DNA from 4 places in the Colwellia sp. 5_MG-2023 genome. Region 1 is predicted to be linked to each of the others. Evidence: predicted binding sites of a transcription regulator. Region 1 holds the regulator's gene; each other region holds the start of a gene.
What was found. The regulator sigma-54, encoded in region 1, starts transcription at its own class of promoters, with help from an activator protein. The targets are predictions, from matches to a motif close to GTTGGCACGNNNNTNGNNT.
Positions count from the first base shown of each region.

Region 1 (5,134 bases):
GCATGACCGCCGTTGTTAATAAACATAAGCAACTTGTTGGTTTATTTACTGATGGTGATTTACGGAGAATTCTTGATTTACAAATTGATATTCATCGGGACAATATAACAACCGTTATGACTAAATTCCCAACTTTAGCACAAGCAGACATGTTAGCAGCGCAAGCGCTAAATATAATGGAAGATAAAAAAATCAATGGTTTGATTATCGTTGATGAAAAACAAATACCTATTGGTGCAATGAATATGCATGACTTACTAAGATCAGGAGTTCTTTAAATGGAAAATATCACTAATACTATTCAAAATTCTAATACACTTTATGGTGATGTATCACTAAACGTATTAGAACGAGCCAAAAAAATTAAATTACTTGTTTGTGATGTTGATGGTGTTTTTTCAGATGGTCGTATTTATTTAGGTAATGATGGCGAAGAACTTAAAGCATTCCATACTAAAGATGGCTTTGGAATAAAAGCACTTGGTAATAGTGGTGTAGAGGTTGCAATAATCACTGGTAGACGTTCAGCTATTGTAGCTAACCGGATGTCAGCTTTAAATGTTAAACACATTATACAAGGGCAAGAAGATAAATTGCCTGCACTGATGACTTTAATTCAAAAACTTAATTTAACCCCTGATGAAGTAGCTTACATAGGAGACGATATTCCAGACTTAGCATGTATTTTACACGTTGGTTTAGGTATTGCTGTGTCTGATGCACATCCAGCTGTATCAGCAAAAGCTAATTATACAAGCTTTATTAATGGTGGTTTCGGCGCAGTACGAGAAGTTTGCGACTTGATAATGCAATGTCAAGACACTATTGATAATGCTACAGGCGCGAGTGTATGACACGGATAAATTTTTTAGCCTTTTTAATCTTGCTATTGGCCGCTACGGTTTATGGAATAATCGAATGGCGACAGTCAAAAATAATACCAGGTGAAGTCATCGACAGTGAACTCACACCTGACTTTATAGCGGAAGCACTTAAAACTGATATTTACACCGATTCAGGCGTACTTTCACATGCTATTATTGCTAAGAGAATGGAGCATTATGCCAAACTTGAACTAACACACTTCGAGCTACCTAAGTACACATTGTATCCCCAAGCATCATCGAAAGATAATATTGACGGCTCCGATTTAGCAAATGAAAATAGCTCGAGTAACAAACTAACAAAAAATGCACCATGGAAGCTTAGCGCTAAAGAAGCAACGCTATATAAAAATAATAGGGTTATTTTAAATCATCGAGTACACTTAAGTGCAACTGATAAAAATAGTTTAATACAAGAAATTCATTGCAAATATTTAGAGCTTGATTTAAATACTAATATCATTAGCTCAGATCAAACGGTAATGGTGCAAGGAAAAGACTTCACTATGTATGGCTCAGGTTTAATAATTGACTTAAACACTAAACAGATGACATTAACCGAACATGTACGTACTATTTACAAAAAAAATAATGGTTACCCTCTAAATGACAATTAAAAAAATTAGCAAAGGTTTCTTATTAAGCTCATTACTGCTCTCGTTAGCACTTCCAGTATGCGCGGCTAAGAAAGATCTCACACAAGAAATCACGATAAAATCGAAACGTCAATCAGCTGATTTAAAAAATAAAATAGCGAGTTATTTAGATGACGTTAGTATAAACCAAGGCTCTATTTCGATTAGTGCTGATATTGTTCAAGTTTACAGTAAAGTTGATGATAAAACTCAACAAAAACAAGACACTTACCTTGCCAAAGGTGAACCTGCTGTTTTCAAACAACAATTAGAAGATGGTAGTTTAATCAGCTTGCAAGCTAATGAGATAACCTATCAACCAGATCAAAATATCATTACCATCTCAGGTAATGCGCAAGTACAACAAGCAGGTAGTAAAGTGACAGGAGAAATAATCACTTACAATACGCTAAATGAGAAATTGGAAGCTATCAGTAGTGATAATGATTCAGTAACCACTGTTTTGCAGCCAGCTCAAATAAAAGCTCAACAAGATAAGAAAAGTAATGACAGTAACAAGCAATAATAATAACGGCGAAGCTAATAATTCGACTTTGATAGCTAAAAACCTATCAAAAGCTTACAAAAGCAAAAAAGTTGTTAAAAACGTTAGTTTAGCGGTAAGCTCAGGACAAATTGTTGGCTTACTGGGGCCTAATGGAGCAGGAAAAACGACTTCTTTTTACATGATTGTTGGCTTAGTACCCAATGATAATGGCCAAATAATGCTGAATGACGAAGATGTAACACTATCGCCTATGCATGAACGCGCACGTCGAGGTATTGGGTATTTACCTCAAGAAGCCTCTATTTTTAGAAAACTAACCGTTACTGAAAATATTATGGCAATATTACAAATTCGAAAAGGCCTTAATGAAAATGAAAGGCAAACAAAATTAGAGCACCTCTTAGAAGAATTTAATATCAGCCATATTAAAGATAATTTAGGTATGAGTTTATCAGGAGGGGAAAGAAGACGCGTAGAAATAGCCCGTGCTTTAGCAGCAGATCCTGAATTTATATTACTTGATGAACCTTTTGCAGGTGTTGACCCTATTTCTGTCGGCGACATAAAAAAAATAATTATTCATCTTAAAAACCGTGGTCTTGGTATCTTAATAACTGACCACAATGTTCGTGAAACACTTGATGTATGTGAGCATGCTTACATTGTTAGTCACGGTGAAATAATAGCAGAAGGAGATTCTAATCAAATTCTTGCTAATCAAAAGGTAAGAGATGTATACCTAGGCGAGCAATTCACGCTATAGTTAACATATATAATAAATTCGTAGACTATACTTGCTCTAAGTTAGTAACTATAAACAATAATAACAGGAATTAAGACAACGTAGATGCGCCCAACTCTGCAACTCCGGATAGGACAACAACTAACCATGACGCCACAACTGCAACAAGCTATAAAGCTTTTGCAGTTATCGACGTTAGAGCTTCAACAAGAAATTCAAGAAGTACTTGAAAGTAATCCTCTGCTTGAAATTAATGATCAAGAAACCTCAGATAATAATTCAGAGGATAGTAGAGATAAACTTGAAGAAGCTTTTTCAGCCACCATCACAGAACGATCTACCAGTGATGGAAGTGAAGATTCATCAGCCTCTATTGATGAGATAAGTACAACAGAAGCAATGGAGAAAAATGACATACCAGAAGAGTTGAACATTGATACAACTTGGGAAGAAAGTTACAGTGCTGGTACGTCAAATACAGGGGCAATTAGTAGCCCAAGTGAAGATTACACCTATCAAGGTGAAACGATCGATTCAATACAAGATCACCTTTTATGGCAAATGGAATTAACGCCATTTTCAGAAACTGATCGCACGGTTGCTATCGCTATTATAGAGGCTGTTGATGAAGCAGGTTATCTTACGGTATCGAGTGAAGAAATATTAGAAAGTGTTGGTATAGAAGGACTGGAACTTGATGAAGTCGAAGCGGTATTAAAACGTATTAATGTCTTTGATCCTGTTGGTGTTGCAGCCCGTTCTATCGCTGATTGTTTAATTATTCAATTAAATCAGTTTGATCCTGAAACCCCTTACTTAAAAGAAAGTAAATTAATTATCGGCGAGCATATCGACTTACTCGGTAATCGTGACTATCGACAATTAATGCGTAAAACTCGCCTCAAAGAAGAACAGTTACGTGAAGTAATGCGTTTGATACAGAGCTTAAATCCTCGTCCTGGTGATGCAGTAGTGAAAAGCGATGATCAATATGTTATTCCTGATGTTTCCGTAGAAAAGAAAAATGGTCGTTGGGTTGTCGAATTAAACCCTGATACTGCTCCTAAGCTATCAGTAAATCAACAATATGCTGCCATGACAAAAACAACAAAATCTTCTAGTAATGACGGACAGTTTATTCGAACAAACTTACAAGAAGCTAAATGGTTTATTAAAAGTTTAGAGTCACGTAATGATACTTTACTTAAAGTATCTAACTGCATTGTACAACGTCAACAAGGCTTTTTAGAACATGGCGCTGAAGCGATGCGACCTATGGTATTAAATGATATTGCTGAAGCCGTGGATATGCATGAGTCAACTATATCTCGCGTAACTACGCAAAAATATATGCACACGCCTAGAGGTATTTTTGAATTAAAATACTTTTTTTCAAGTCATGTTAGTACCGAAAATGGAGGTGAATGTTCATCAACTGCCATACGTTCATTAATTAAAAAACTCATTTTAGCAGAAACACCCGCTAAACCGCTCAGTGATAGCAAAATGGCAGACTTACTAGCACAACAAGGAATTAATGTTGCTAGACGTACTATAGCTAAGTATCGTGAATCCTTATCTATACCACCGTCCAACCAACGTAAGAGTTTATTATAGCCTGTGACTTTATTTTCTGAATTAACTAGAGAAGGAACATACTTATGCAAATTAACCTTACCGGTCACCATGTAGAAGTAACGTCATCATTACGCGATTGTGTTGAAACAAAATTAGCTAAATTAGAGCGACATTTTGATCATATCAATAATGTTCATGTAGTCTTGACTGTTGAAAAGTTAGAACAGATAGCTGAAGCAACTATACATTTAAAAGGCAGTGAAATTCATGCTTCAGCAGTAAGTGCTGATATGTATACCTCGATAGATACTTTGGTGGATAAACTAGATCGCCAAGTACTCAAATACAAAGGCAAAATAACACAACATTAGTTTTATCCATTATAATTATGACACTACAAAATATATTAACACTGAACTGCACACGTTGTGCAGTTCCAGTTCAAAGCAAAAAGCGTTTACTTGAACTAATTTGCCAACTTGCCGCCAATGAACTAATTGACTCTAACCCAACAGATCTATTAGATAGCTTAATGAATAGAGAGAAAATGGGGAGTACTGGTATCGGCAACGGTATCGCTATCCCTCACGGCAGACTAAACAATACAGACAAAGCTATTGCCGTGTTTTTAACTACTGAAAACGCAATTGACTTCGACGCAATTGATAATAGACCTGTTGATATATTTATTTGCCTATTTGTACCTGAAGACAATACGCAAGCGCATTTAGAAACGTTGCAAAGTATTGCCAAACTATTTAGTGATCGCAAAACAGCTAAAAAAGTT
Region 1 covers NZ_JAUOPW010000004.1:26,978-32,111, reverse strand. Annotated here, with positions in the region: gene Q4496_RS04780 (KpsF/GutQ family sugar-phosphate isomerase) at 1-278, shown strand, start outside; gene kdsC (3-deoxy-manno-octulosonate-8-phosphatase KdsC) at 279-854, shown strand; gene lptC (LPS export ABC transporter periplasmic protein LptC) at 851-1,501, shown strand; gene lptA (lipopolysaccharide transport periplasmic protein LptA) at 1,491-2,045, shown strand; gene lptB (LPS export ABC transporter ATP-binding protein) at 2,026-2,790, shown strand; gene Q4496_RS04755 (RNA polymerase factor sigma-54) at 2,875-4,386, shown strand; gene hpf (ribosome hibernation promoting factor) at 4,431-4,718, shown strand; gene ptsN (PTS IIA-like nitrogen regulatory protein PtsN) at 4,736-5,134, shown strand, end outside.

Region 2 (5,134 bases), on a different contig from region 1:
TAAGCCAACGGCAGTTAACATCTCTAACGCTTTTTCTTTAATTTCTTTACGTTGTTTACCAAGCACTTTTCCGAAAAATGGAGCTTTGGCAAATTCGGCACCTAACATGACATTTTCTAAAGCATTAAGGTGCGGAAAAGCTGAATACTTTTGAAAAACAATACCGCGAGTTGCGTTAGGCTCTTTAGGCATAGGTTCGCCATCAAGTAAAACGTCCCCTCTACTGTGATCTTCAGTACCTAATAACATATTTAATAACGTTGTTTTACCACAACCTGAGGCACCAACAATGCTAATAAATTCGCCGGCTTGTACGTTTAAGTTAAGTTTTTCAAGCACGATATGATCACCGTATTCTTTCCAAACTTGTTTAATTTCAATAATAGGCTCAACCGTATTTTTAATGAATGGATCTGTCATTATTCTTCTCCTCCTTTACCGTGGTACCAAGGAAAAGCGCGCTTTGAAATAAGTCGTAAAATGGTATCCATTAAAAAAGCTAATACCGCAATCCAAAGTACGTAAGGTAAGATTACGTCCATGGCTAAATAACGACGAATTAAAAAGATCCGATACCCTAAACCTTCTGTTGCGGCAATGGCTTCACCCGCAATCAAGAACAACCATGCACTGCCTAAGGTTAAACGGACTGCGCTCAATAATGGTGGTAATACTTGTGGTAACACTACTCTAATCATTATTTGCCATGTATTAGCACCTAAGGTTTGTGCCTTAAGTAACTGCTCTGCAGGTAATGACTGTGTACGTAGTTGTAAATCACGAATTAAAATAGGACAAATACCAATGATAATTAGCATTACTTTAGATAATTCACCCAAACCAAAGACGATAAACAATATCGGTAATATCGCCATTGGTGGAATTAACGAAATAGCGGTAACCAAAGGAGAAAGTGTTGCTCTGAACAGCGGCAACATGCCATTAATAACCCCAAGAACTAAACCAATAAGTGCACTAATACCAACCCCAAAAAATAAGCGTTCTAAACTTGCCCCGGTATCAGCCCATAACAAATATTCGCCAGTACGTTTACTTGGTTCAAATGCCATACGCTGTACCGCATCAGCAAAACTTGACCATGAAGGTAATAATTTGTCACTTGGGTTTTCTAATAAGCGTGCATCAGATGCAACCGTATAAATAATTAACAAGAGAACAAAAGGTAATAAGTTTAAAATCAGTCGTACTGAACGACTGGGTTTACTATTCATTAAACGCATAACAATCAGCCTTATAGTTTATTGTCGATAGCCATTTGCATAAATGAAGGAGTAAAACGAAGTTTGATATTTTGTTTGTTACCATAAACGCCACTTGGTGTTTCAATACCAATGAATGTAGCATCACTTGCACCCTCACCTAATAAGCCATGTTTAAATGAAAATTCTGCTACTTTACCCATGGTATTTTTAAGGTCAGCGCTGTTGTTAAACATTACGGCATCTTTAGCATTGAAGAACATTTTTGTTGAAGCTAATTGTGCATCGTATCCTGCTAAATCAGTGCCTGAAGCTTCTGCCATCATGGTACGTGCATCAATAGCTTTTTGATCGCTACCTTGCATAGTGGCCATAATTTCATACCAAGCACCTGTTAAGGCTTTACCTAATTTAGGGTTATCATTAAGTGTTTGTGTATTAACAACTAACAAGTCGATGATTTCACCAGGGATCATTGAAGAGTCAAATACTTTACTGGTATTTGGCATTGCGGTTATTTCACTTAATAATGGGTTCCAGGTAGTGACTGCCGTTACATCATCAGTAGTAAATGCGGCAACAAGGTCAGCATCCGAGGTATTTACAACACGTACATCACGTTCAGTTAGCGAGATAGTTTCTAGTGCGCGAGCTAATAAATAATGAGAAACACTTAGTTCAACTAAGTTAATATTTTGTCCTTTAATATCAGCTAGTGTTTTTTTACCTTTAAGCACAACACCATCATTACCGTTAGAGAAATCACCAATAATTACCGCTGTAGAATCAACACCACTGGCTGCAGGAATAGTTAATGCATCCATATTTGTCATTACGGTTGCATCAAAACCACCAGCCGTATATTGGTTAATAGATTCGACATAATCATTAACCTGAACAACTTCAATGTTGATGTCATATTTGTCAGCCCATTTTTTTACAATGCCTGACGCATTACCATAATCCCAAGGCATCCAGCCGACATAAATAGTCCAAGCTAAACGGAAAGTAGGTTTTTCATCTGCTGCACTGGCTACTGAGTTAAACAAAACAACGCTGCAAAGAGCGCTAAGTGTGAGGAATTTAGAAACTGAGCTACGTAAATGTTTAATAATATTCATATCTTTATCCTTTAGTTACACATAGAAAGTATGAGAGACATTGCTCTAATCTTCTCCCGGGCTTTTATCCCTCCGTGTAACCTTCAAATAAAGGTCGACAACTCTCGGTCCAGTCGCTAAAAAGCCGGAACCCTAGATGTCTATTACCAAATTGTGATATTGATAAGTGACTTACCAATATCCCTCATACGAGTAACTAGAAAATAGCAAATATAATGCCAATTAAAAATACTCAATAATTACAGCAATATAGCAGGAAAAAACATTCTCAACTTTAGTCATAATGCACCATAAAGGGTAAATATCAGTTAAGCTTGATCCAAAATAGTGCTTAAATTCTATTCGTAGGTTTATTTAAGAAAGCGCTTTATTTCCTAAAAAAAGCACGTCCCTTTTATAAAAAGAAAGCTTTGTACATGATTAATTTTTAGGATGAATCAGTATCAAATGAATATATTGATGCTTGAAAGTATTTGAGAAGGCTTAACAGCAGCCCTTCATTGATTTATAACAGTTGTTTTTCTACTAAGAGATAAAAGGTAAATTGATTTATCAGCGAGATTACTTTGTTTAGAAAACGAACCAATTTAACTGTTAACTTTTCTTTTACGTACAAAGAAAAATAAGGCAATAGCGAACAAAATAATAACAAGATTAGCAACTATAACAGTAACAATGGTTTTCATACTATTTTCTTCATCTAGTTTTTGTTGCTGCGCTAATTTATCGGCAAGTTCAATTTGCTGTTCATCCACTGTATTCTCCTCTGGTATTTGCGTAATTTCCTTAGGAAATTCTTTAATATTAAAAGAAAAATCAGGTACAGCTAGACGAAACTCACGTCCTGTTATTGTGCGGCCAAAAGCACTCACAGTCACACGATGAATACCAGGTTCAGTGTAAGGGAAATCTTTAGTTCGAACGGTCGGGCTTTCTATATTTTCATTATCCGTAATAGAAAAGGGTCTTGTATGTCTATCAGGTGATGTTATCTTTCCTTGAAAAATTAAACTACTTGGATCGACATAAGTAGGGTCAATAGTCAAAACTAACTTATGTGCCATGGTATCATCTTCTGCAGGCACTACCGATAATTCAACTGGTGCTTCATGTAAAATAACAGGCTCATAACGAAGCTCTCTTGTCATTAATGGCAGCTTTATAACGAAAACAGGTTGCCATTCACCAGGAGCAAAATTCAACATGAATTCCCCCGTATAAATATTATCTCCCGCATACTCATCTAGACCACGACCATCATCGCTAAACGAGCTAACTTTAAGCGCATCGGCACCAAAGTTTGCATAATCTGAATTATTGGTACTAAAAAAGTTTACATCTAACTCAACAACCTCTTTAAACTCTGAAACCTCAATATTTCGATTGCCATTGTAAAGCTTACCAACAACTTTTATCGTTTCCCCTGACAATAAAACATTGGGAAAAGGTTCTATTTCAATTTTAACTTCTGACACAATTAATATCTTACTCTCAGGTAAAATATTACCAATTGCTTGCCAAGGACCAGGCATAGGTTTAGTAATTTTTACCATGTCAAAAGTCTTATCGTCGTACCATTTCACCGTATCAGGATCATGAACACTAGACCGTATCTTTTTACCGTCCGGTTGTACTAGAATTATAGACCTACTACCCTTCACTCTAAAAAATATGAGAGTTATTTCATCAAGCTCAGCATCAATATGAAAGCGATTATCGAAGTAAGGTATTTCATTAGTAATATTATCGCTTTGATAGAAATCTATTTCTCGTTTTGTTAGATTTTTTTCTTCACTATCAGTTAGATAACTATCTTTTTCTATAGCCTTTACGTCTGTTTTTTCTGCATTTTGCGCAACGGCATAATTAACATTCGTTAGTAACAGCAAACAAAATACTAATAGCTTGGTAATTTCCAAAGTGGCTCTCCCCCTTTTTGCTTAACAACGGCTAACCTTTCTTTATGTGCTTCTTTTTCATCGACCGTAGCAGCAATAACCTTTAATTTTTTTCTATCTTTACTAAGTCGTCTAATTTCTTTGGCATCACCACCACTATTATCACCAACAGAAAGGTTAAATGCTGATTGCTTTCGCGTCATTTCAATATACACAAAAGCAAGCAATTGAGCATCAATTAAAGCCCCATGATAAGTACGATCAATAAGCTTATCAACTTTATAAAAACGGGCTAAATAATCTAAGGTTTTAGGTGATCCAAACTCGTCTTTCGACGTTTTCAAAGTATCGGTAATAGTACAAATATCTTCTGTCATAGGTACTTTATTACGAGAACGTTCGGCAAAATTCAATAAAGAAAATTCATGATCCATAAAGCCAACATCAAACTTAGCATTATGAATAACCAAGTTTGCACCGCGAATAAAATCTATGAACTCATCCACAACTTGAGAAAAAATAGGTTTATCATTTAAAAATTCATTTGTTAAACCATGGACGTTAATTACCTCTTGCTCCATCACGAAGACTTCTCCGCGCGAATCCATCGGTTTTATATAGGCATGAAATGTTCGGCCAGTTAACTGTCGATTGATCATTTCTACACAGCCAATTTCAACAATTCTATGCCCTTCTCTTGGGTTGATACCCGTCGTTTCCGTATCAAGAATAATCAACCGCTCTTCTGTCTTAGCGTCGGCTCTTGTATCTTTATTAGTAGGGTTATTGCTTAAATTCACTATACATATCTCTAATTTTTTGATGAAGTTATTTTTCAGGTATTTTTTGTGGAAATTCTGATAGATTAATATTAAATCTGTCACTAGTATAACAA
Region 2 covers NZ_JAUOPW010000012.1:70,470-75,603, reverse strand. Annotated here, with positions in the region: gene Q4496_RS10140 (ABC transporter ATP-binding protein) at 1-420, opposite strand, end outside; gene Q4496_RS10135 (ABC transporter permease) at 420-1,232, opposite strand; gene Q4496_RS10130 (putative urea ABC transporter substrate-binding protein) at 1,253-2,341, opposite strand; guanidine-I (ykkC/yxkD leader) riboswitch at 2,393-2,488, opposite strand; gene Q4496_RS10125 (TIGR03503 family protein) at 2,929-4,260, opposite strand; gene dnaQ (DNA polymerase III subunit epsilon) at 4,239-5,039, opposite strand; gene Q4496_RS10115 (DUF2919 family protein) at 5,068-5,134, opposite strand, start outside.
Region 2: a site for sigma-54 is predicted at 2,546-2,564, ahead of Q4496_RS10130 (putative urea ABC transporter substrate-binding protein). Genes of this name have one in related genera too.

Region 3 (5,134 bases), on a different contig from region 1:
CAAGTTGAGCCTTTAGATTTGGGGATTATTGGTGTCGCAGCCTGTCTAGGGCATATGTATCCAATATTTTTTAATTTTCGAGGTGGTAAAGCAGTGGCTACCGCCTTAGGAACTTTATTACCTATTGGCTTAGGTTTAGGATTTTTACTGATTATTACTTGGCTTACAGTGGCAAAATTAACTAAATATTCAAGTTTAGCGGCTATTGTTACTGTTTCTTTGGCGCCGTTGTATATTTTTATATTAAAGCCGCTTTATGTTTATCCGGCTTTAATGTTGAGTGCGTTAATTATATTACGCCATAAAGACAATATTGTTCGTTTACTTAAAGGAACAGAAAGTAAAATCTCTACAAAAATAAATTAGTCGATTTAATTTACTATCATCATTGTATTGCTTTAAACTGCAGGTAAGCTATCTAATGACCAACGTGGACTGGCTTTAAAAGTTAGATCTGCGTGTGTGCCTGCTTTTAATCTTTGTAAGCCTGCATAAGCAATCATAGCGCCATTATCAGTACAAAATTCAGGTCTAGGATAAAATACACTACCACCAAGTTTTTTAGTGGTAATGGCTAATTTTTCTCGTAGTGCTGTATTCGCACTAACACCACCAGCAATGACTAAGCGATTTAAATTCTCTTGTTGTAAAGCACGTTTACACTTTATGGCTAAGGTATCAACGACAGCTTGTTGAAAAGCATTAGCAATATCTGCATGGGTTTGTTTAAGTATATCATCCGAGAAGCTTTTGCCATCTGCAGAGAAACACTCTTTTCTAACTAACGTACCAGCTGCTGTTTTTAAACCGCTAAAACTAAAATCTAAACCTGGTCTGTCTGTCATAGGGCGAGGTAATTTGAATCTACCAGCAACACCTGATTCGGCCATTTTTGATAACGCAGGGCCGCCTGGGTAGTCTAGCCCTAACAATTTCGCTGTTTTATCAAAAGCTTCTCCAGCTGCGTCATCAACAGATTCACCTAGTAATTTATATTGACCAATACCGTCGACACGAACAAGCATGGTGTGGCCACCTGATACAAGTAGTGCAACAAATGGGAATTCAGGTACATCATCTTCTAGCATAGGAGCTAATAAATGCCCCTCCATATGATGGACCGGTACTGCTGGTAAGTTCCAACCGTAAGCTAAGCTTCGACCAATTGAACAACCAACTAATAGTGCGCCAACAAGTCCAGGACCTGCAGTGTATGCAACGCCATCTAAATCTTTGGGGGTTAAATTAGCTTCTTTTAATACCGCTTGAATTAAAGGGATTGTTTTGCGAACATGATCACGAGAAGCTAGTTCAGGTACAACGCCGCCATAATCAGCATGTACAGCAATTTGACTATAAAGCTGGTGGGCTAAGATCCCTTCAGGACGATTGCCTTGCCCATCATCGTAAATAGCAATACCTGTTTCGTCGCAAGAAGTTTCAATACCTAAAATTCGCATAAAATTATTTTTGATTCACTTAAAAGAGACGATTTTACCTGTCCTAGTGATATTTCGCTACTATATTTGATACAGGAGCGAGATTAATCTTTACATCACTTAGCACTTAGCAGTAGAATACGTCACCCATTTTTGATAGAGCGGGTGTAAACAAGATTGAGTTTATTTTTTAAATAGAAAGAATTTACTAAGAGATCGAAGTTAAACACCGATTTATATAGATATAATACTAAGGTAAAAAAGTACATGCCAGTAATTAAAGTAAGAGAAAACGAACCATTTGACGTAGCATTACGTCGTTTTAAACGTTCATGTGAAAAAGCAGGAATCCTTTCTGAAGTTCGTCGTCGCGAATGTTACGAAAAGCCAACTTGGGAACGTAAGCGTAAAAAAGCAGCTGCTGTAAAACGTGCAGCGAAAAAAGTTTCTCGTGAGAACGCACGCCACGTTCGCATGTACTAAAAGCATTCTATTTAGAATGTCCTTAGTAACCTTTGGAGTATAATTAGATGTTACTTCTAACTCAGCTCCAAGATGAAATGAAAAATGCCATGCGTGCCCAAGACAAATTACGTCTAGGTGTTATTCGTATGGCTATATCTGCAGTGAAACAAGCAAAAATTGATCATAACACCGAAGCAACTGATGAGAATGTTATTGCCGTATTAACCAAAATGGTTAAGCAGCGTAAAGAATCAATCAAAATGTTTACTGATGGTGGTCGTGATGAATTAGCTGTGAAAGAAGCTGAAGAAGTAAGTGCTTTAGAGTTCTTTCTTCCTCAACCTTTAACTAATGCAGAAATTAACGACTTAATTAATCAAGCTATTACAGATACTGGTGCAGCCTCAATGGCTGACATGGGTAAGGTAATGGCAACATTAAAACCCTTGATGCAAGGTAGAGCCGATATGGGCGTAGTAAGTGGCCAAATAAAAGCCGCTTTAAATTAGCGTACTATCTGGAAATTAAGCAGCAAGAGTTAATAGTTTATAAGAAGCCGTAATAACTTTAGTTATTACGGCTTTTTTATTAAGTTTATTTTTTCAGGCTCTCGCCAATGTTCAGTTTTTAAAATTCCACGTTCAATCATTCCACCAAGTCCTTGCATACCACCAGTATGTAATAAGATAATTCGCTCTCCTTTAGCAAAATACCCTTGCTCAAGTAAATCAATAAACGCTAAAAGCATCTTTCCCGAATAAACAGGTTCAAAATCAACACTGGTGATACGGTTAAATTCAAGTATACGGTTGGCATCTAATTGGCTAAACTTTGCATAACCACCACGATGAAAGTTAGTGAGTAATTGCCAGTTATCATGCAATTTTACTGGCCCTGGTAATAATTTGTTTATAGTATTTGTTAAGTAATCGGCTTCTTTTAATACAGCGATTCCTAATAGTTTATGCAAATTCACATTTGAGTTGAGGTCTCCAGTGATAAGACCCGCTAAAGTGCCACCACTACCTACTGGCGTGATTAATGTGTCGTAATCAGTTTGTTTATTTAATTCTGTGATTATTTCTGCAACACCTTTAATTGCTAGTGTGTTACTGCCACCCTCGGGCACTATAAAGTAATTAGGATACTGTCGCTGTAATTCGGTTAAATAATCAATGTCGTGTCTGCGACGATAAGTTTTACGATCAATAAAATGTAGCTCCATTCCCCAGTATTTAGCCCATGTTAACGTGTAATTATTGGCATATTGTTGTTCACCACGGATGAAGCCTACACAAGGTATACCTTTTTGGAAACAAGCAAATGCTAAAGCATGTATGTGGTTTGAATAACTGCCTCCAAAGCTAAGTACACCATTAATATCTTTACTCCGTAACACATGTTCTAAATTGTATTTAAGTTTTCGCCACTTGTTACCCGAAATAGTTGGGTGAATATTATCATCACGCTTTACTTGAACTACTACGTTATGTTTTGTAAATAGTGGATGATGTAGAGGTTGCAATTCGGATAAAATGGTCATGGTAGATAAGTAATATCATTGTAATTATTGATGGTTTGGGTAAAATATAATCAATTGATGAAAATATAATGCATAAGTGTTAAGCTATAAAGTAAGTATACATTGAATTTAAAAATGATAGTTAGGGAATATTTTCTGTCATGTTTTTTAACAGTCAGGATAATAATAAATATTGTTTATGCTGTTTGTTATTGATATATAAGAATATTTAATTTTTGGCATACAGATTGCCTTATCTGTTGTTAAGAGATCTATACCGTTTTATATGATTTAATTACTGACCCTCTGTAGGGTTTAAGGAAAGTAGTATGAGTTCTAAAATTATAAATGTTGTTTTGGTTTGTTTATTTACTCTTTGTGTTGCAGGAAAAGCGAATGCAGGGTTAATTGTAGGTGATTTATATGCTGATGATGCAGGAGTGCAATGGGAGTATGTAGGCTCATACGACTTAGTTCCTTCAGAAATTGAATATAAACTACCTACAGATGTGGAAATCGTAAACGGTGCTAATACTGAGATTGCTAACTTTAATGGTATTGAGGCTGCAACACATACTTTTGGTGCTCTTACTGGTGATCAAAAATATGCTATAAGTACTAATGATATTGCGATCTATGACTTATTTGATTTTTTAGATATTTCCGAATATACCGTTAACCATGAGGCTTGGTATGATATTTATGGAGGTACAGTCAATGGAGTTAACGTTGGAGTAGTATCAAAAGATGAGTCTTATGTTGAGCCTAATGATTTCTATAATGTTGATGGTGCATTCTCAGCTTATATTGGTGATCGTGCAATTGCAGGGGCTAATATAAACTATGTTTTTAAATCTGTGACTACATCGGTTCCAGAACCATCAACACTTGCTATTTTTGCATTAGCGTTAGCGGGATTAACAGCTCGTCGCTTTAAAAATAAATAGTAATTTTTGTTATTAATTGGCGATGTCGCTCGGCATCGCTATTTGTTTATTTGTTATATATTGTTCATTGTTAAACTAGTAAAAGCACCTCATATTGCCTACTTCTGAACGCATAATCTTAAAAGCCAAATGTAGATCAAAGTTATAGCAAATAACCTTAATTATTCTTAATTACGCCATTGACTTTATGGAGTAATTAACCGATAAAAGATAGCTAGTACAGACTTTATTTAAATAATATTAGTTAAGCTTAATTTATAGTATTTTATTGCTAATCATTCATTAAGTTTTGTTAAATGCTTTTTAAGATATGGTAAACCAAATTAATAGGAAGGTTGTCTATGGAAAATTATACTAACCCAGCAAATGCCGAAGTAACCGATGTTATTGGTGAAGTAAGTATTGATTTGGCTGAAAATACTATATTACAAGTTGGCGATATTATTCAATCAGGCACGACAGTTAACTTAGCAAATGGCAGTGAACTTATATTAACTTTTGCTGATGGTAGTCAACAGAGAGTTTCTAATTCTGAAGGAGAATTAGTCAAGGAAGAGATTGTTGATACCGTTACTACAGAGAGTGAGCTTAACGCTGTCGAAATTACAGATATAGATAACCTGCAGAATGAGATAGAGGCAATTCAAGAGTTAATTGCCTCTGGAGATGACGTTGATCTTCCTGAGACGGCTGCAGGTGAAGTTGCTAACGAGGGAACCGATTTTATAACTTTGAATCGAACGGGTGATGAAACTTTAGCA
Region 3 covers NZ_JAUOPW010000031.1:39,848-44,981, forward strand. Annotated here, with positions in the region: gene plsY (glycerol-3-phosphate 1-O-acyltransferase PlsY) at 1-366, shown strand, start outside; gene tsaD (tRNA (adenosine(37)-N6)-threonylcarbamoyltransferase complex transferase subunit TsaD) at 399-1,460, opposite strand; gene rpsU (30S ribosomal protein S21) at 1,707-1,922, shown strand; gene Q4496_RS16010 (GatB/YqeY domain-containing protein) at 1,970-2,413, shown strand; gene Q4496_RS16015 (1-aminocyclopropane-1-carboxylate deaminase/D-cysteine desulfhydrase) at 2,479-3,447, opposite strand; gene Q4496_RS16020 (PEP-CTERM sorting domain-containing protein) at 3,756-4,373, shown strand; partial or broken gene Q4496_RS16025 (retention module-containing protein) at 4,715-5,134, shown strand, end outside.
Region 3: a site for sigma-54 is predicted at 3,662-3,680, ahead of Q4496_RS16020 (PEP-CTERM sorting domain-containing protein). Genes of this name have one in related genera too.

Region 4 (5,134 bases), on a different contig from region 1:
ATTCAACAATATATTGCTCGGCAAATCCGGCAGGGCTTTGAGCTTTTATAACCATATTCGTAAACGACCTAAAAAAGATAAATTAATAAAACTGATTGTACCAGAAGATTGAATTGGTACAAGCGTAATAGAAAAGACTGGTCTAACCAAGCTCATGACATTATAAAAGATAAAGGTTAAGCAGCTAATTATTCTCTGTAATGTACCATTAAAGCACCAGAAACTTTACCAACAGTTAAATCTTTAATAAATTTATAATTTGCATCTTCAAAAAAAGTTCTAAACTTTCCTGATGTTGCATAAACTGCAACACCTTCACTATCACTATGCTCTTCAAGAACAGTATTTACTGCTGCCATTAGATAATGACCAAAGCCATGATGTTGATGCAAAGGGTGAATAGCAATAAAGGATAACATGTGAAATTTTTTTAATGGGATAGAGGCAAGGACAACTTTTTCTTTTTCTATCATCTGTTTAGTGCTTAAATATCCAGCACTTAGCAACATTTTTAAACGCCAATGCCAGAATCTTTCCGTACCTACACTATCATCTGGACTATTCAAACAAGCAACACCTACCATCGACTCGCCCAAATACAAACCTACCATGGGTTGCTTAGCTTGCCAGAAAGCGTTTAACTCTTCTCTGATTGATGCTCTTAATCTTTGCTCATAACCTTCTTTGTCACTGTTGAATATATCTAAAAAAACAGGGTCATCATGATAGGATTGAAAAAGGAGCGAAGCCGCTACTTTAAGGTTCTCTGCACTAAGGTAAGTTGCCTTTATATCAAGTTCACTATCTACCGAAACAGTCGCTGACATACAAGTTCTCCAATCCAACAATTATATTTATTTTTTTATCCTATATTCACCATACCAGTTTTTTTAATAATAGGTAAATAAAATTCAACTGTCATAATTATAGTGCAGGGTTATAAATATAAAATAACTTGGTATAACATCATGTCATACCAATATTATTTCATTTAATATACTGCTCGGTGTATTGCTATTTTTAATTATAGTAATTTTTTATATTCGTCACCGTTACCTGTTTGAGTTAATGTACCATCAACAAATTCTAAATAAGTACATTCATCCTTAGTCGTTAACCCATCTTTATGCTTGCGTTGACTTCTATAATATAAAACACGAATAGTTTTTTCATTGTAAGTGTAAGTTTCAGAAAAATCAGCAACACCTAACTTTTCTTGCATATCGACAACACTTGTACCGAGTTGAACTTGTGCTATAACTTTACGGTTTTTATAACTTCTGTCTTCACTATCCCCCATAATTGAATGATCTACTTGACCATCTTTTACTGAGATAACACAGCCAGTTAACGTTGTTGTTAACGGTAAAACAATAAGTAATGCCAACAATGATTTTTTCATATTTACTCCTAATAGAATTATACTTTCATGCGTAATAAAGCAAAAAACAAACCAACAACACAAAAAAACATAACCAACTGATTATATTAAATAAAATAGAACAACTAAAAATAACAACTGACATAAATAGTAACATTGGCTAAAATATAGTGAATATTACAAAGACAATTAATCAAAATGACAATAAATGATGAAATTTCAATCGTTGCTAATAAAATAGCAAATGAAGGCAATAAACCAAGCGTTGCACTAATTAAAACCAAGTTAAATAAAAAAGTTCCTTTACCTACCATAATATCAGTATTAAAAAATTGGCAGCATGAACCAAGCTTTATCTCGTTACCTGAAGAAAAGCATACTGATGTTGAATGTAAAACGGATAATCCACCAACAGAAAAAAGATCTTTTGAGAAAGACGTCCGTGATGAATTAACAAGTTTAAAAGAAGAAGTATTAGAATTAAAAGCCCTTATAAAACAACTACTTAAATAATTACTTAAGTGGTGAATTAATAACATGTGCTTTTAACCTTAATATTACTCATTATATTAAGGTCGCGCTATTACTATTGAGGCACTATAGGGGTCAGTGTGTTTATAAACTCAGCAAGTGAATCAGCTAGCTTTTTATGAGGCTTACATCCAACACGCTCAACCCACACTGTTCCAGTGTCATTTTCAACTGAGATGATCATATCTTCTTCATCCGTGACAGCAACAAAAACAGTTTCAGCTTGTTTCAACCTCTGCTTCATTAAAATATGGCCAATCAAGTTCTCTTGTAAGCGCTGAAAGTCATCCCGATTCCACGCAAATAACAAAGATAAATTACCTTCTTCACAGGTAGCATCAAGATTTTCACTGTATAAAGTCGTAAAGTATGTTTTGATATCTGGGTGCAAAGTCATTTCTAAAGCGGTTTCAACATTATCAAAGTTTAACTCTTGCACCTTTTCTATATTAACCGGTCGCCAATAGACTTCCCCCGAAGATAGCGCTTTGTATTCAGTGGACATGTCAGTGTATGCATCTTCACAAGGTGAAAGCCATTGCTCGTCTTGCTCTACTTTCGGAGGGTGAGAATAGGTGTTTTGATAATTTTTTACATACTGCTTAGAAAATTGTTGCAAAATGTCTACTAAATTGAGTTTAGTTTGATTTGATGATGTCATCTAATTCAGAGATCCTTTAAAATAGTCTATGAAGTTTCATATAAAATAAGAAAATTATGGCAACCTACCAAAATTCAAAAGAATTAAAAAATTTAACGCTTGGTAAAGCAACCGAATATTGTAGTGAATATAACCCAAATCTATTACAAGGTGTACCAAGAAGCTTAAATAGAGATGATTTATCACTTGTTTCAAATACATTACCTTTTATAGGTGAAGATGTTTGGTACGGATATGAATTATCTTGGTTAAATAATAAAGGCAAACCTATTGTCGCTGTCGCAGAATTTCGTTTTCCTTGCACAAGCCCGAATTTAGTCGAGTCAAAATCATTTAAATTATATTTGAATAGCTTTAACCAAAGTAAATTCTCTAGTTTTGACGAAGTTAAAAATATATTGATTAAAGATTTATCTGCAACCGCAGGTGCTCAAGCACTAGTAACTTTATTCCCAGTTGAGCAATGCCCTGCTCTGGCCATTAAAGTGAGTGATAAAGACGTTATTTGTATTGATGAAGCTGATATCACCGTAGATAATTATCAATATACAGCTGAGCTACTAAAATATGCGCAAACAGACATAACTTCAGAAGCCTCTTCTGCCAAAACAGAAAGCGAAAACCTTGTTAGCCATTTATTAAAGTCTAATTGTTTAATTACCAATCAACCTGATTGGGCAAGTGTTTATATTAGTTATGAAGGCGCTCCGATAGATCACAGTATTTTATTACAATACTTAATATCATTTCGTCAACATAATGAATTTCATGAACAATGTGTTGAACGAATATTTTGTGATTTACAAGAATATTGTCAATTATCAAAATTAACGGTATTTGCTCGTTATACTCGTCGTGGCGGATTAGATATAAACCCTTTTAGAAGCACACATATAGCTTGTGCTCCAACAGCAAGAACCTTAAGGCAGTAACACTCACAATATTAATTATCAGTGTTAAATTAAGTTTCTATTCCATGATCTGTTACATATTTTTATAAGGTTGCATATTGCCAGCTCCATTGAGGTAAATAAAAGGTAGCTTGATTGGTATTAAATCTGTCAAAATTAATATCAAAATTAACATAGCTATATTACGTTTGGCTAACCATTATATCGATCGCTACCTCATTAGCCTTTACCAATACTGTATAAAACGTAAGCTTGTTATCGATACTTTAAAAAGGTAATAATCAATAATAAAACCGTTCAAAATAACAGGGATATTTTAATAATTTTCAACTAAACTTCTTATAAAGTAGAAAGTAGTAAATAATATTATTGTAATTTAACGGCTTAATTTACGTTAAGCAAACGTGAATCTGATTAAGTCAGTATAGTCATGTGTTTACACATAATTTATAATAAATCTATTGATAATGTTGTTGTTACTGTAAATTATTAATAATTAAGGGCATAATCAAATTGCTTAGTAAAAAAAGATAAAATAGAAGGATTAACTAAGGATATGAATACTAAAACTGTTGCTGTTAATGAATCAAAAGTGTTACAAAAAAAACTTAATGCAGCAATAGCATCTAGAGCTTCACTTGAAGAAGACTTTAAAGCGCAATCTAGTATGCTAATAGAATTTATTAATAAACTATCTCAAGTATCCAAAGGCGTCGATATAAAATTAGATAATCGACTCGCTCAACTTCGAATATTGTTGACAAAATCAGCGCCAGTATCTGATATTGAATTAAAAATTAATGAAATATCAACGTTATTACAACAACAAACGACAACCAATAAAAAAAATATTTCTCAATTGCATACTCAGTTTAATAGCGCTGGACAGAGTTTACAAAAAGTACAGGGATTACCGAGTGACTTGCGGAGAAAATTACGAACCTTGTTACAAGAAAGTCAGTCAACCAAAGAAAGTATCACTCAATATGCTCCTCTTGTAAGTAAGCTTTTAGCTTTTTATAGTATTGCTCTACAATCAAAATCAAGTGTTTCATCATCAAATACCGCCAAAGAATTAACACAAGATATTAGCACTACAACAAACGCAACATCGGCTATTAATAGCGTGCTTATTGGTAAAATATCCAGTTGCTTAAGTAAATTACAGCTCTCTACTCAGTACAGTAAAGAATTATTGGAAATTAATAAAAATTTGCTAAAAGACACAACTCATGATGATGTGTTATTACGATTTATTGAAATATTTGATGTAATATTTGCCGATTTACAGCATGAACGAAATAGTGCAAAACACTTTTTAAATACCTTAAGTGAAACATTAACGACAGTACAGCATGCGGTAAAAGAAACACTTTCGACATGTAAGACCGCACAAGACACTAACCTTAAAATTAATCAAAAATTGCAAGGTCAATTATTAGATATGGCTGGCTCGGTCAAAACAGCACTTTCGTTAGAACAAGTTAAAGTTGATATCAATGGTAAGATAATTAGTATAGCAAAAACATTAGAGAAAAAAACAAAGCTAGAGCTACAAAACCAGGAAGAACTGGCTAGCCAATTAAGTAAAATGGTTAAAAAAGTAGAAGCTTTTGAAGAAAAAAGTAAAGAATATGAAAGTAAATTAGC
Region 4 covers NZ_JAUOPW010000018.1:39,489-44,622, reverse strand. Annotated here, with positions in the region: gene fadR (fatty acid metabolism transcriptional regulator FadR) at 1-55, opposite strand, end outside; gene Q4496_RS12495 (GNAT family N-acetyltransferase) at 189-827, opposite strand; gene Q4496_RS12490 (DUF3192 domain-containing protein) at 1,025-1,402, opposite strand; gene Q4496_RS12485 (hypothetical protein) at 1,580-1,894, shown strand; gene syd (SecY-interacting protein) at 1,968-2,573, opposite strand; gene queF (NADPH-dependent 7-cyano-7-deazaguanine reductase QueF) at 2,630-3,505, shown strand; gene Q4496_RS12470 (GGDEF domain-containing protein) at 4,041-5,134, shown strand, end outside.
Region 4: a site for sigma-54 is predicted at 1,440-1,458, ahead of Q4496_RS12490 (DUF3192 domain-containing protein). Genes of this name have one in related genera too.